DNA from 4 places in the Erwinia sorbitola genome. Region 4 is predicted to be linked to each of the others. Evidence: predicted binding sites of a transcription regulator. Region 4 holds the regulator's gene; each other region holds the start of a gene.
The links. Region 4 encodes CRP, which controls carbon source genes, mostly activating them, when cyclic AMP is high. Its sites were predicted from a motif close to ATGTGANNNNNNTCACAT; they were not measured.
Positions count from the first base shown of each region.

Region 1: rhaS (HTH-type transcriptional activator RhaS) is a predicted target of CRP. The motif match lies at 1,183-1,200, and genes of this name have one in related genera.
Region 2: msrB (peptide-methionine (R)-S-oxide reductase MsrB) is a predicted target of CRP. The motif match lies at 2,052-2,069, and genes of this name have one in related genera.
Region 3: GN242_RS00240 (PTS mannitol transporter subunit IICBA) is a predicted target of CRP. The motif match lies at 1,278-1,295, and genes of this name have one in related genera.

Region 1 is NZ_CP046509.1:2,189,686-2,193,268, reverse strand. It holds gene rhaB (rhamnulokinase) at 1-1,019, opposite strand, end outside; gene rhaS (HTH-type transcriptional activator RhaS) at 1,329-2,153, shown strand; gene rhaR (HTH-type transcriptional activator RhaR) at 2,165-3,028, shown strand; gene rhaT (L-rhamnose/proton symporter RhaT) at 3,093-3,583, opposite strand, start outside.
Region 2 is NZ_CP046509.1:2,472,873-2,476,455, reverse strand. It holds gene GN242_RS11060 (D-hexose-6-phosphate mutarotase) at 1-775, opposite strand, end outside; gene gapA (glyceraldehyde-3-phosphate dehydrogenase) at 850-1,845, opposite strand; gene msrB (peptide-methionine (R)-S-oxide reductase MsrB) at 2,187-2,597, shown strand; gene GN242_RS11045 (YeaC family protein) at 2,606-2,884, shown strand; gene pncA (bifunctional nicotinamidase/pyrazinamidase) at 2,960-3,574, opposite strand.
Region 3 is NZ_CP046509.1:51,815-55,397, reverse strand. It holds gene GN242_RS00250 (HTH-type transcriptional regulator) at 1-48, opposite strand, end outside; gene GN242_RS00245 (DUF3053 domain-containing protein) at 380-1,096, shown strand; gene GN242_RS00240 (PTS mannitol transporter subunit IICBA) at 1,558-3,489, shown strand.
Region 4 is NZ_CP046509.1:381,075-384,657, forward strand. It holds gene GN242_RS01620 (YccS/YhfK family putative transporter) at 1-1,772, opposite strand, end outside; gene crp (cAMP-activated global transcriptional regulator CRP) at 1,830-2,462, opposite strand; gene GN242_RS01630 (OsmC family protein) at 2,829-3,236, shown strand; gene GN242_RS01635 (amidohydrolase) at 3,522-3,583, shown strand, end outside.

The sequences.
Region 1 (3,583 bases), 1.8 Mb from region 4:
ATAAAGCGTTCATCGTTTGCGTTAATCAGCCACTGGCAGGCGGGCTGCCGTTCGGCATCAGCAATCAGCTGACAGAGGTCGGTAATGGCCAGCTCGTCGCATACGCGCTGCAGCAGCCACAGGCCCATGATATTTTTCAACACCCGAAAGCGCCCTTCGGCCCCGCCTTCGTTGGTGATATTGGCATCCTGCGCGGCCTGGCTGGTAAAAGGCTGGCGGCTTTCGAACCCCATTAATGACCAGGTTCCGGAACTGAGATAGGCTGCGTTTTCACCGTTCAGCGGGGTTGCCAGCACCGCGCTGGCGGTGTCGTGGGTGGCAACCGCCACCACCGGAATCTCTTTTCCTGACGGGCTGCTCCAGACGCCCACCCGTCGGCCGGGCTGCGACGGCTTGCCAAACCAGGAGGGATTCGCCCCGCTCCAGCGCAGCAGCTCTGCATCCCACTCACCGCTGGTGATATTCAGCATCTGAGTGGTGGTGGCGTTGGTATATTCCCAGTTAAGCTGGCCTGTCAGCCGGTAATGCAGATAGTCAGGGATCAGCAGTGCATAAGCGACCCGTGCCAGATCGGAAGCGCGATCGCGGCACAGCGCCCGCAGCTGATAAAGCGTATTAAATGGCAGGAACTGGATACCGGTGCGCTGATAAATAGCGTCGAGCCCCAGCTCACGGCAGGCCTGAGCCATCACGCCGTGGGTACGGTCATCGCGATAGGCAACGGGAGGCCCGACGCGTCCGCCCTGCGCATCCAGCAGCACGTAATCCACCGCCCAGGTATCAATACCGATGCTTTCCGGCACAATGCCCTGCCGGTCAATATTTTCCAGTGCGGCGGTAATAAACCGTTCCAGTGCATCAAGATCCCAGCACTGACGATCATCAATCGTGACCAGCTGATTGACGCAGCGACTGATTTCACTCAGCGTAATTTCACCGCTGTGTGAGTCGTGCTGTGCCAGCATAACGCGACCGCTGGAAGCACCAAGATCGATGGCAACAAAGTGACGAAGGCTCATGTAATAGCTTCCTGATGATTCAATGTCACCAGTGTAAAAGAGCCTGATTTAGCTACCTTCTTGTTACTGCCAACCGGATCTGGCCGCTGGCAGCATGACAAAGATGTACGTGAAGCAGCTCACAAAACCGTGGCAGAACAGTTTTATGGCGGTGAAATGGAGGATGTGACGCTGGCCGCATTTCTCACTTTTCCCCGGTACTTTCTTAAAAATATCACCGGGATAGCCGCTTTCACTGTCAGAAATTCAAGGTGCCTTTTTTCCGCGCTGCGTAGACTCTGTTACCTGAATGTTAAAGAGGAAACGATCATGACCGTCTTACACAGCGTTGATTTCTTCCCGACCGGGCACTTCCCGGTGGCCATTGAGCCGCGTGCACCGCAGGGCGTGTTTCCGGAACATCATCACGATGATTTTCATGAAATCGTCATTGTTGAACAGGGATCAGGGATTCATGTCTTTAACGGCCAGTCACAGCCATTGTGCAGCGGCTGCGTCTGCTTTGTGCGCAGCCATGACCGCCATCTGTACGAACAGACGGAGAATCTCTGCCTGACTAACGTGCTGTATCGCGGGCCGGAATCGTTTCGTTTCCTCTCGGGTCTTCAGCATCTGCTGCCTCAGGAGCAGGATGGGCATTACTCCTCCCACTGGCGCATCGGCAATAAGGTGCTGGCACAGGCCAGGCAGCTGATTGACCAGTTAGAACTGCCGCCGCTCAATGACAGCATGGCCTGCCAGGCTGAACAGGAGATGAACTTTATGCGCCTGCTGGTGCTGTTACGTCAGGGATGCAGTGCCGCCAGCAGTGACGACCAGGATGGCCGTCTGCGCGGGCTGCTGGACTGGCTGGCGGATCACTACAGTGAGGATATAGAGTGGGAAAAACTGGCCGACCGCTTCTCGCTATCGCTGCGCACCCTGCATCGCCAGCTTAAGCAGCAAACCGGCAGTACTCCGCAGCGTTATCTTAATCGCCTGCGTCTGCTGGAGGCGCGCCATCTGCTGCGGCACAGTGAAATGCGCGTAACAGATATTGCCTTTCACTGTGGTTTTGGTGACAGCAATCACTTTTCCACGCTGTTTAAACGCGAATTTGGCTCTTCTCCACGTACACTGCGACAAAACAACTGATGAGGTGACCCGTGACTGCTCCCCTGCGGCTGGCAAAAGCTGATTATTTACCGTCGGAACAGATGCCTGTAGCGGTGGCGGAACGCACCTCTCAACCCTCCTTTCCGCCTCACGTTCATGAATTTAATGAGATTGTGCTGGTATGGCGCGGTAACGGCCTGCATGTGATGAATGACCGGCCCTGGCTGGTCACCTGCGGGGATATCTTCTATATCAGCGCCAGTGACTGCCACAGCTATGAATCGGTAAATGAGCTGGCGCTGGATAATATTATCTACTGCCCGGAGCGCTTTCAGTTAAGCCTGGACTGGCAGCAGCTGCTGCCACCAGCTGACTCCTCCGCCTGGCGTTTAACCACGCGAGGTATGGCACTGGCACGCGGTGTGATCCAGCAGCTGGAGCAGGAGAGCCGCAAAAGTGATGTACTGTCGCGCCAGCTCACCGAAGCCCTGTTTTTGCAGCTGGCATTAGTGCTCAAGCGCCATCGCTATGCTTCCGACCGCGCCTGGCAAATGCCTGAAGGTGAACAGCTCGATCTGTTGATGGCGGCGATTCAGGGACAGATTGCTCTGCCGTTCGATCTCGCCACTTTTTGCGCGCAGCATCAGCTGTCAGAACGTGCGTTAAAACAGCTTTTTCGTCAGCAAACCGGGATGACCGTTGGTCACTATTTACGGCAGTTACAGCTGTGCCAGGCAAAACATCTGCTGCGCACCAGCGAATGTCTGATCGGTGAAGTCGCTGCACGCTGCGGCTTTGACGACAGTAACTACTTTTCCGTGGTGTTTACCCGCGAAACGGGCATGACGCCCAGCGGCTGGCGTCAGCGATTTGTGCGCAGCCCGCAGTTACACACAGGATCTGAAAAAGCATAATCACCGCCATGTAAAAGGGCTGACCAGATGGCCAGCCCTTGATATGTTACCCGTTCAGCAGCCGTCAGGAGACCATACCCATACCGACAATGTTGGCCGCCAGGATTATCACAAAACAGCCAACGCTCAATACACCTACTGGCTTACGCCCCACGTTATTCCACTCTTTCAGAATCAGCCCGACCAGACCGCCGCACAGTACATAGAAGCTCATATGCAGCATCCAGCTGACGAAGTCATACTGAGCAGGGATACGCGCATGACCCCAGGCATAGAAGAAGAACTGTAAATACCACATGGTGCCGCCGAGCAGCGACAGTGCGACGTTAGCTATCAGCACCGATTTCACCACGGAGAAGTCCGCCTTCACCGACAGGTTCGCTTGAGTTGCCAGGCGTATAAAACAGAAGCCGAGGTTAACCAGCGCGCCGCCGCCCATTATCACCACATAGCTGGGTAATGCCACGTAGAGTGGATCGATACCCAGCGCGGCTGCGGCTTCATGCATCGGCCTGGCTGCATCCATCGCGAATGACATACCGGCAGAGAAGATCC
Region 2 (3,583 bases), 2.1 Mb from region 4:
TTTTATAACCCTCATTAGCCATATCACCCATGCTGCAAGAGAGTTCCGCACCGGGATTCCACGTGACAACGTCACTTTGATGGTGGTGGTAAACCTCAATGGCGCGCTGACCGGCCTGATCTTCAATCACGCTGCAATCTGCGGGTTGCGTATAGATACGGTCAATTCGCTGCGGATAGGTCTGTTTGCCGTCAGCAGAAGTTCCAATAACGCCGTTATTGACCTTATCAATATAGCTTTCGCCAAGACCACTTACTTCTACGCCGTCAATATCCGCGACTTCGAAATAGCTGTGCAGTGCAGCAGTGGCTTCATAGTCACCGTGGGCTTCCAGCTCAATTTCACAGCGGTCACTAAAACGGAAGCGGGCGAGCAGGGTAAAATCGTGTGGCCAGAGCTTTTTGCTCTGCTCACTGCTTTTTAATTCAAAGGTCAGCATTACGCTGTTTTCGTTTTCATCGTGCGCGGTCAGCGTCCACGGCAGAATGCGGGCAAAACCATGGGCAGGCTCACCCGCCGGGCCAAACCACGGCCAGCAGATTGGTACACCGCCGCGTATTGCCTTACCCGCAGTCCAGGCGGTTTTATCACTTAACCAGATCACTGGTTTTTCACCGGCAGGTTGCCATGCAATCAGCTGCGCGCCCTGTAAGGTCACGGCGGCGCGGACTTTAGGATGCGCCACCACCACGACCGGGAGTTCGCCAATCTGGCGCTGTGAGAGGTAAGGGGATATCTGGTTAATCACGGGCAGTGAAAAGAGTTTCTCGTTCATCAGTCAGCCTTCTGAAATTTAACCATAAAAAAAGGGCGACAACGTCGCCCTCTGTATCGTACTCAACACAAAGCTTATTTAGCGATGTGAGCAACCAGGTCAAGAACCTTGTTGGAGTAGCCAGTTTCGTTATCGTACCAGGAAACCAGTTTAACGAAAGTGTCGCTCAGAGCGATACCTGCTTTAGCATCGAAGATTGAAGTCAGAGTTTCACCGTTGAAATCGGTAGAAACAACTTCGTCTTCGGTGTAACCCAGAACGCCTTTCATTTCGCCTTCGGCAGCAGCTTTAATCGCAGCACAAATTTCTTTGTAAGATGCTGGTTTAGCCAGACGTGCAGTCAGGTCAACAACAGAAACGTTAGGGGTAGGAACGCGGAACGCCATACCAGTCAGTTTGCCGTTCAGCTCAGGAATCACTTTACCTACAGCTTTAGCAGCGCCGGTAGATGAAGGGATGATGTTCTGAGATGCGCCACGACCGCCGCGCCAGTCTTTGTGAGACGGGCCATCAACGGTTTTCTGAGTAGCGGTAGTTGCGTGAACAGTGGTCATCAGCGCTTCAACGATACCGAAGTTGTCGTTGATAACTTTAGCCAGTGGTGCCAGGCAGTTGGTGGTGCAGGAAGCGTTAGAAACGATATCCTGGCCAGCGTATGACTTGTGGTTTACACCCATAACGAACATTGGGGTGTCATCTTTAGATGGGCCAGTCAGAACAACTTTCTTAGCGCCAGCCTGGATGTGTTTACGTGCAGTTTCGTCGGTCAGGAAGATACCGGTCGCTTCTGCAACCACATCAACGCCTACTGCATCCCACTTCAGGTTAGCCGGATCACGTTCAGCGGTAACACGGATGGTTTTACCGTTAACAACCAGATGGCCGTCTTTCACTTCTACGGTTCCGTTGAAACGGCCGTGAGTTGAGTCGTATTTCAGCATGTAAGCCATGTACTCAGCGTCGAGCAGATCGTTGATTGCAACGATTTCTACATCAGAACGTTCCTGAGCAGCACGGAAAACGATGCGACCGATACGGCCAAAACCGTTGATACCTACTTTGATAGTCATATATTCCACCAGCTTGTTGATAGTGAATAAAAGGTTGGCTGTAAAATTACAAAAACCTTACCAGGCGTCAAGCGGAATCGTGTCAATTGTTGCGACAAATCAAACTGACGCACAGGAATTATTCAACACAAAACCTTATTCTTGACGCACGAACAACATGGATCTTGGGGCAGAATGCCCGAATACAAAGGGGTGAACGATTAAAATAGTGAGCTGCATCACAAATTCAGCCATGGCTGGATCTTGTTGTGCCCTCTACAAGAAAAATTCACCTGATCTTGTTATGTATTTGTTAGAATACTAGCCGATCTTTTCAGAATAACACTGCCAGAGAGTCTAACATGGCTAATGATGATACACCTTTCTCACCCGAAAATGCGTTAAATGAGATGCAGCGCTACGTTACCCAGCAGCGTGGAACCGAACCGCCGTACTCCGGAAAACTGCTGCATAACAAAGATGAAGGCATCTATCACTGCCTGATTTGTCAGGCGCCGCTGTTCCTGTCTGAGACGAAATATGACTCAGGTTGTGGCTGGCCGAGCTTCTATCAGCCTTACAGCGATGACGCTATTCGCTATCTTGAAGATGATACTCACGGCATGCAACGTATTGAAATTCGCTGTGGTAGCTGTGATTCACATCTTGGTCATGTCTTCCCTGATGGCCCGCAGCCAACCGGTGAGCGTTTCTGTGTCAACTCCGCTTCATTGAGTTTCACTGATGAAGACGGCAACAGTACTCAGGGCTAGGAGCTACAATGGAACTGGATGAGATGATCGCCAGCATGACGCCTGATATTTACCAGCGCCTCGTCACCGCGGTAGAAACCGGCAAATGGGCAGACGGTGTCGCTCTTACGCCGGAGCAGAAAGAGAACAGCCTGCAACTGGTTTTACTCTGGCAGGCACGTCATAACGATAATCCGCAACATATGAGTGTAGCCAGGGGTGGAGAAATCGTGATGAAAAGTAAAAAACAGCTGAAAGAAGAGTTCGGTATTGAGGATGACGCGGTCACCCGTATCAAACTGCAATAAATTATTCCTTAACGAATAATTCGTAATGGAATTATCCGCAGGCCGGTAGAAACCGGCCCGGAAACATTCAGCACTCTACAGGATTTTTGCCCCGGCCTGAGCCATTTCGGCGAGGGCCGTTTCACTGTCATCGGCCCGCAGGTTCACTCCGCGACATCCGGCGCTTACTACGGTGACCTGATAACCCAGCGTCAGCGCATCCAGCACGCTGTATTTCACACAGTAGTCCGTTGCCAGGCCCATAACCGTCAGCGCAGTGATATCGTGCTGCTGGAGCCATTCGTACAGCCGGGTCTGCTGGCGACGTCCGTTGTCGAAAAAAGCGCTGTAGCTATCGATTTCAGGATTTTCACCCTTGTAAACTTTCAAGGTGAGCAGGGTCTGGTTCAGCGCAGGATGCAGAAGCGCGCCCTGGCTGTGCTGGATACAGTGATCGGGCCACCACACCTGCGGCAGGCCGTGCAGCTCACCCAGTGTGCCTGGCTGCGTTCCTGCGCTGCTGGCGAAGCTGCCATGACCAGCCGGATGCCAGTCCAGCGTGGCAATGACCGGCTCACCACGCGCGCAGAATTCAGCGGCAAGCTGGTTTGCCACCGCGATGGTCTCTTCGCCCTGATTAACGGCCAGAGCACCGCCGGCACAAAAATCATTTTGCAGATCAACCAACAACAATGCCTGACGCTCACGCATGTTTCTCTC
Region 3 (3,583 bases), 330 kb from region 4:
CTGCTCCAGACTGGAAAGCAGTTCAGACATTGGATCTATAGTCTCCATAAGCACTCCTCGAAAACTCACAAAACGTGAACAACCAGAGGGAAAGAACCTTAAGTCCAGGTTCTCAATGCTGGCATACATCAGCCACTGGGGCGCTTTTTGGGGCAGCACAGGGTAACGCCAGGATCATAAGTATTAGATCATTTTGTGAGATCCGGATCATATTTTTTGTTTATTTTTTCATCCTGCGTTGGTATCAGCCAAAAAACGAGGCGCAAAAATAAGTTACATAGACTCTGCTATCCATCAAAAGTGATTTCGACTATTCTTTACGCAAGATTAGTTGTTTGAATTAAACCGATAAGTATCTGTTAACAGGAGTTAATTTCTTATGATGACAGGATCATCACGCATCTTGACGCGTCTGCTGGTGCCGGTTATGGCGCTGTTTTTGGTATTACAGCTTACTGGCTGTGGCGATAACGAAGCCGATCAGCGCAAAGCGTTTATCGATTTCCTGCAAAACACCGTGATGCGCAGCGGTGAACACCTTCCCAGTCTGAGTGAAGACCAAAAGCAGAAATTTGGCCCCTACGTCAGCGACTACGCCATTCTTTATGGTTTCTCACAGCAGGTTAACCGCGCAGTAGATTCCGGCCTGAAGCCGGTAGTGGATGAGCTTTCCGCTATTCGCACCCCACAGGATTATCTGACGCATCGTGATGCCCTGCGCCAGGCGAGCGGTTCTCTTGGCGTTCTTGCCCAGCAGATTCAGACAGCGAAAACTCAGGCCGACAGCAGCAAAGCCGCTCTGAAACAGCCTGAAGCGCTGAAGACCGTCTATGACAATGTGTACACCAAAGTGGTGACTCAACCTGCTGCAACGCTGATGCCGCTGCTGCCAGCATTACAGACTCTGAGCCAGGATGCGGTGCAGACCGGTGACTTCCTGCAACAGCAGGGGGCTAACGTCAGCTTTAATGGATCGGCGATTCAGTTCCCGACCCAGGCACAGGCCAGCCAGTACAATACGCTGATGAGTAATCTGAGTGCCAACGCTCAGGCGCTGTCTCAGGCGCAAACTGCGCTGAAGGGCAGTTTCCAGTAAGCAATCAATCAGAGCTGGCATTCGTCAGCTCTTTTTTCTCCTCTCCCCTCATATCGTGTAATTTTCTTACATAAGACTATTCTTAAGATTTCGGCGACGAAAGAAGTGTGATCGGACGCATTCTGGTCGAAAATAATTTGTGATGCAGATCACAAATAACACACAAAACAACAACATTAAAATGTGATATTCATCACACCAATCCGCCTTTTTCGTTTAAAAAAACGCCTTAGTCGTTTTTCTACACGTCACAAATGTGATCGCCGTCACTAAAACCCCCCTCTACCCCCACCTGGCATGGTGATCTAAATCACACTTCTTGCGACAGCTACGCAGCATAAAATCCGCGTGATAGAGTCCGCCTGCATACAGTGATACTGACGGTTACCGCTGCCGGGTCTAAAACAAAAATTCAACGCGCTCTCTTATTCGTCGGCGCGTACCAATAAGGGGTGTTTTTTATGTCCTCATCAGATATCAAGATCAAGGTACAAAACTTTGGTCGCTTTCTGAGCAATATGGTAATGCCAAATATCGGGGCATTTATTGCCTGGGGTATTATCACCGCGCTGTTTATTCCAACCGGATGGCTGCCAAACGAAACGATGGCGAAGCTGGTTGGCCCAATGATTACCTATCTGCTGCCGCTGCTGATCGGCTTTACCGGTGGTCGTCTGGTCGGTGGTGATCGCGGCGGTGTGGTTGGTGCTATCACCACCATGGGCGTTATCGTCGGTGCCGATATGCCAATGTTCCTTGGCTCAATGATTGCCGGCCCGCTGGGTGGATGGGCGATTAAAACCTTCGACCGCCAGGTTGACGGTAAAATCAAAAGCGGCTTTGAGATGCTGGTTAACAACTTCTCTGCCGGTATCATCGGCATGCTGTTGGCTATCCTTGCTTTCATGGCAATCGGCCCACTGGTGGAAGGCTTGTCGCACATTCTCGCCGCCGGCGTGAATCTGATGGTGCAGAACAACCTGCTGCCATTGACCTCCATCTTCGTCGAACCGGCGAAAATCCTGTTCCTGAATAACGCCATTAACCACGGTATCTTCTCGCCGCTGGGTATCCAGCAGGCTAGCGAAGCCGGTAAATCGATCTTCTTCCTGATCGAAGCCAACCCAGGTCCGGGTATGGGCGTGCTGATGGCTTATATGTTCTTCGGCCGTGGTAACGCTAAACAGTCTGCCGGTGGCGCTGCGATTATCCACTTCCTTGGTGGTATTCACGAAATCTACTTCCCGTATGTGCTGATGAACCCGCGCCTCATTCTGGCGGTAATCCTCGGCGGAATGACCGGCGTATTCACCCTGACTCTGCTGAACGGCGGTCTGGTTTCTCCGGCTTCTCCAGGTTCCATCCTTGCGGTACTGGCAATGACGCCAAAAGGGGCTTACTTCGCTAACATCGCTGCGATCGTCGCTGCTTTTGCCGTCTCCTTCGTGGTTTCTGCCATTCTGCTGAAAACCAGCAAAGTGAAAGAAGATGACGATATCGAAGCCGCATCCCGCCGTGTGCAGGAGATGAAAGCGCAGTCTAAAGGCCAGTCCGCTACACCTGCTGGCGCTGCTGATGGCCTGCACAGCGACCTGAGCCATGTACGCAAAATCATCGTGGCCTGCGATGCCGGTATGGGTTCCAGCGCCATGGGTGCAGGCGTACTGCGCAAGAAGGTAAACGATGCCGGACTGAGCAGTATTTCCGTGACCAATACCGCCATTAACAGCCTGCCGGGCGATGTCGACCTGGTCATTACCCACCGCGACCTGACCGAACGTGCAATGCGCCAGGCACCACATGCGCAACATATCTCACTGACCAACTTCCTCGACAGCGGCCTGTATACCGACCTGACAGCCCGTCTGGTCGAAGCCGGGCGCAGCGCCGGTCACCGCGAAAAAGTCAGCAGTACGCTGAGTGATAGCTTTGATGAGGGCCAGGAACACCTGTTCAAACTGAGTGCTGCCAACGTGTTCCTCGGCAACCATGCGACGAACAAAGAGCAGGCGATTCGCTTTGCCGGTGAGCAGCTGGTGAAGGGGGGTTACGTTGAGCCGGAATACGTTGCCGCCATGCTGGAGCGCGAAAAACTGACGCCCACCTACCTGGGCGAGTCTATCGCCGTACCGCATGGCACCGTGGAAGCCAAAGACCGCGTGCTGAAAACCGGCGTGGTGTTCTGCCAGTACCCGGACGGCGTTCACTTCGGTGAAGAGCCGGATGATATCGCCCGCCTGGTCATCGGTATTGCTGCCCGTAATAACGAACATATTCAGGTAATTACCAGCCTGACCAATGCCCTGGACGATGACAGCGTGATTGCCCGACTGGCCACCACCACCAGTGTGCAGGAAGTGCTCGACATTCTGTCAGGAAAAACCAGCGCGTAAGCGGACTATCCATCACACCTCTTTGAAGGGCTGGGCATGCCCGGCCCTTTCCTGGTTTGGGCATGTCCGACTCTTGGATCATTGATACGGGAAT
Region 4 (3,583 bases):
TTGATATGCTCGACGATAAACTGACTGTGCGTAACCCAAAGCTGCATATCTGCCAGATAGCGGGAATTAAAGGCCGGTTCCTGCATTGCCTGATGTAGTGAATTAAACAGCGCATTGTGTGCCTGATTCACCCGCATCCTCTGGTAGGCCAGCTTCACCGCATCCTGTTCGTTACCCAATAACAGCTGCAATGCCTCCTGATAAGCCTCCAGCGCATCGTGAGCGTTCTGACGCATCAAACCGCTCTGCCACTGCGGCCACAGCCAGATCATGCCACCAAAGGCTATCAGGCAGCCCATTATCGTATCCATCAATCGGGGCAGCAGGAACTGGGCTCCGTTCAGCGACAGCAGTTGCAATGTGTAAACCGCAGTGACGGTGAACCCCACCGTTGCCCAGCCGTAAAACTTGCGGATAAACAGATAGCTCACCAGGGTGATCAGCAGCATCACCAGTAATATCCAGGACTCTGGCGCATGCAGGCCGAGAGTCACGGCAGCAATCGCCAGCCCGGCCAGCGTTCCCAAAGCCCTGTGCTGAATCCGTACCCGGGTTGCACTGTAGCCGTTGAGGCTGACAAACATCACTGTCATCAGTACCCAGTAAGGTTTTGGCAGGTTGAAGAACAGCGCCAGTGAACTGGCAAAGGCCAGCATCACCGCATAACGCGCGGCAGTGCGCAGGGCTGAAGATTTTAACGACAGGTAATTTTTCAACGCAGGAAGCAGCGGCAGGCGGCGCTGGCGATCGGCCATCAGGTCACGGCGGTACAGTGGACGCTGGGTACGCAGCACGCGGGCGATGCGGCTGAAGTGGTAGTAGCAGAAGTGGCCGACCGGATTATCCGGATGCTGACGGGAGATCTTCTCCAGTGCCTGAAGCTGTTTCTCCATGGTGAAACGCTCTGGAAAACGGTGGTAGAGAATGTCGTCGGCCAGCACGCGCAGGCGGGCGGCGATGGTTTGCGCATTCCAGCGGATCACCGCCTCGGCGTGGCTCTGCTCCACCAGCTTCTGCACCTCCTCCGGCTGATGCAGGCTGACCGCTATATGCTCCTGTAAATCAAGCGCCACCTGAAATGCCCGTGTCAGACGCTGGTAGTGGCTATCGCGGCTGGCCGAAAGCATATGCATCTGTTGGTAGCAGGTATTAATCAGATCGACGGCTTTTTGCTGGCGCGCCAGCAGCGGTGGCAAGGCAGTTTGCGGGTCGGTAAGCCGGGTAAGCAGGCTATATTTGGCTTCGCAATAGTCGGCAAGTTCCCGATACAGCAGGCTGAGTGTTTCACGCATCGGCTGCTCTTTCCACAGCCTGAACCAGAACCAGTTAAAAGCGCCGTACCAGACAGTGCCAAGAATATAGAGCAGCGGCGGCTGCCACATTGGCATGCGTCCGGCCAGGCTGAGGGTGAAGATAGCGGCAATCAGCGATGCGGGAAGCAGACGTGCGTGCAGCGGGCTGATCTCACCGGTGACGCCAAGCAGTAGCGCCATCACCAGCAGGATCAGCGGTAGGGGAACCCCTTCGGCACCAGCGTATTGAATCAAAAAGCTGCTGAAGGCAAACAGGCAGCCTCCGACGATCAGGCGTTTAAAGAAACGCTTGTGCGGGGTATCAAGACCAGCATTGTTACAGCAGGCAGGAACTAAAGAGAACAGCAGGCCGTTTTGCAGATGGCCGAGCATCCAGCCGATCGCCACAGGTAAACAGAGCACCAGCGTCTGCCTGAGTGCATAGTTCACTTCGGGATGATAGATGATTCTCCGCCACATGAGCCACACCAAATAAAAACGGCGCGACAGGGGGTCGCGCCGTGGGTTCAGAGCCGGTTAACGTGTGCCGTAAACAACGATGGTTTTACCATGTGCGGAGATCAGGTTCTGATCTTCCAGCATTTTCAGAATACGACCTACGGTTTCACGGGAGCAGCCGACGATCTGGCCGATCTCCTGACGGGTGATTTTAATCTGCATACCATCCGGGTGAGTCATGGCATCCGGTTGTTTCGCCAGATTCAGTAACGTCTGGGCGATGCGTCCGGTCACATCAAGGAAAGCTAAGTTACCCACTTTCTCTGAGGTGACTTGCAGGCGACGCGCCATCTGTGAAGACAGGCGCATCAGAATGTCAGGATTCACCTGAATCAACTGACGGAATTTTTTATAGGAAATTTCAGCCACTTCACAGGCTGTTTTCGCACGTACCCACGCACTACGCTCCTGCCCCTCTTCAAAGAGACCCAGTTCGCCAATAAAGTCGCCCTGGTTGAGGTAGGAGAGGATCATCTCTTTGCCTTCTTCATCCTTGATTAACACCGCTACCGATCCTTTAACGATATAGTAGAGGGTTTCCGCCTTCTCACCCTGATGAATCAGAGTGCTTTTGGATGGATATTTGTGAATATGGCAATGAGACAGGAACCATTCGAGAGTAGGGTCTGTTTGCGGTTTGCCGAGAACCATTCGCTGTTATCCTCTGTTGTAATCGTGCCTAAATATACCCTTCATCTACGAGTGACAGAGGCGTTGCCGCCGAACTGCTGCGCGAGGAGGCTGGATATACAGGGCTAAATCCCTGCCAGGCGTTGAAATAGTCAAGCGTTCCCATAGGAAATTTGTACGGGCCTCTGTTAGGAGCATGGCTCGAGCTGTCGTCCCGTTTTTACTGTGCATTCTCATGCCAGTAAAATATTGCAGCCTCGTTTGTAGCACAGCTTTACAAGACTGTCTTCTGTTGTCTCGCTTCAGCATAGTTGTAAAACGGCGGCGTTGCCGTTTTTGTTAGCGCAGCGTACTCTTTCTGCACTGGTTCAATGAGAGGATTTTGCGATGCATGCACGAGTTAAGTGGGTTGAAGGAATGACGTTTTTGGGAGAATCCTCCTCAGGCCATCAGATTCTGATGGATGGAAATGCAGGGGATAAAGCTCCCAGCCCGATGGAAATGGTGCTGATGGCGGCCGGGGGCTGTAGTGCTATCGACGTGGTGTCTATTTTGCAGAAAGGCCGTAACGATGTCGCCGACTGTGAGGTTAAACTGACGTCAGAACGCCGTGAAGAGGCTCCACGCATTTTCACCCATATCAACCTGCACTTTATTGTCAGCGGCAAGGCTCTGGGCGATAAAGCGGTATCACGTGCGGTCGATCTCTCCGCAGAGAAATATTGCTCAGTGGCGATTATGCTGGGGAAAAGCGTGGAGATCACCCACAGCTATGAAGTGATAGAGCTGACCTGATAGTGATGATTTAATCCAATCGGCGGTCTTATCAGGCCGCCCGAAACTGATGCAGCTTGCCGTGATCTTCCCCTCCCTGTTTCGATTTGTCCCCTTTGATAGCCAATTTTCTGCACATCATGCGGAACGGTAACTACCCGCATTTCACGCCACAGCGAGTGGATGACTCCAGCAGTATATTTTTCCTTGTTTTGCTTTCTTTCTTGCTGGCCTGCGGGCTGGTTAAACGAACGTCCGGGTTGTCTGGTTTGTGGTCTTAACCTTGCAACCAATCAAGGAGCACTGATGAATACTGAGAGTTTAATTCACGATGTCACATCAAAGGTACTGCAATGGCGGCGTCATAT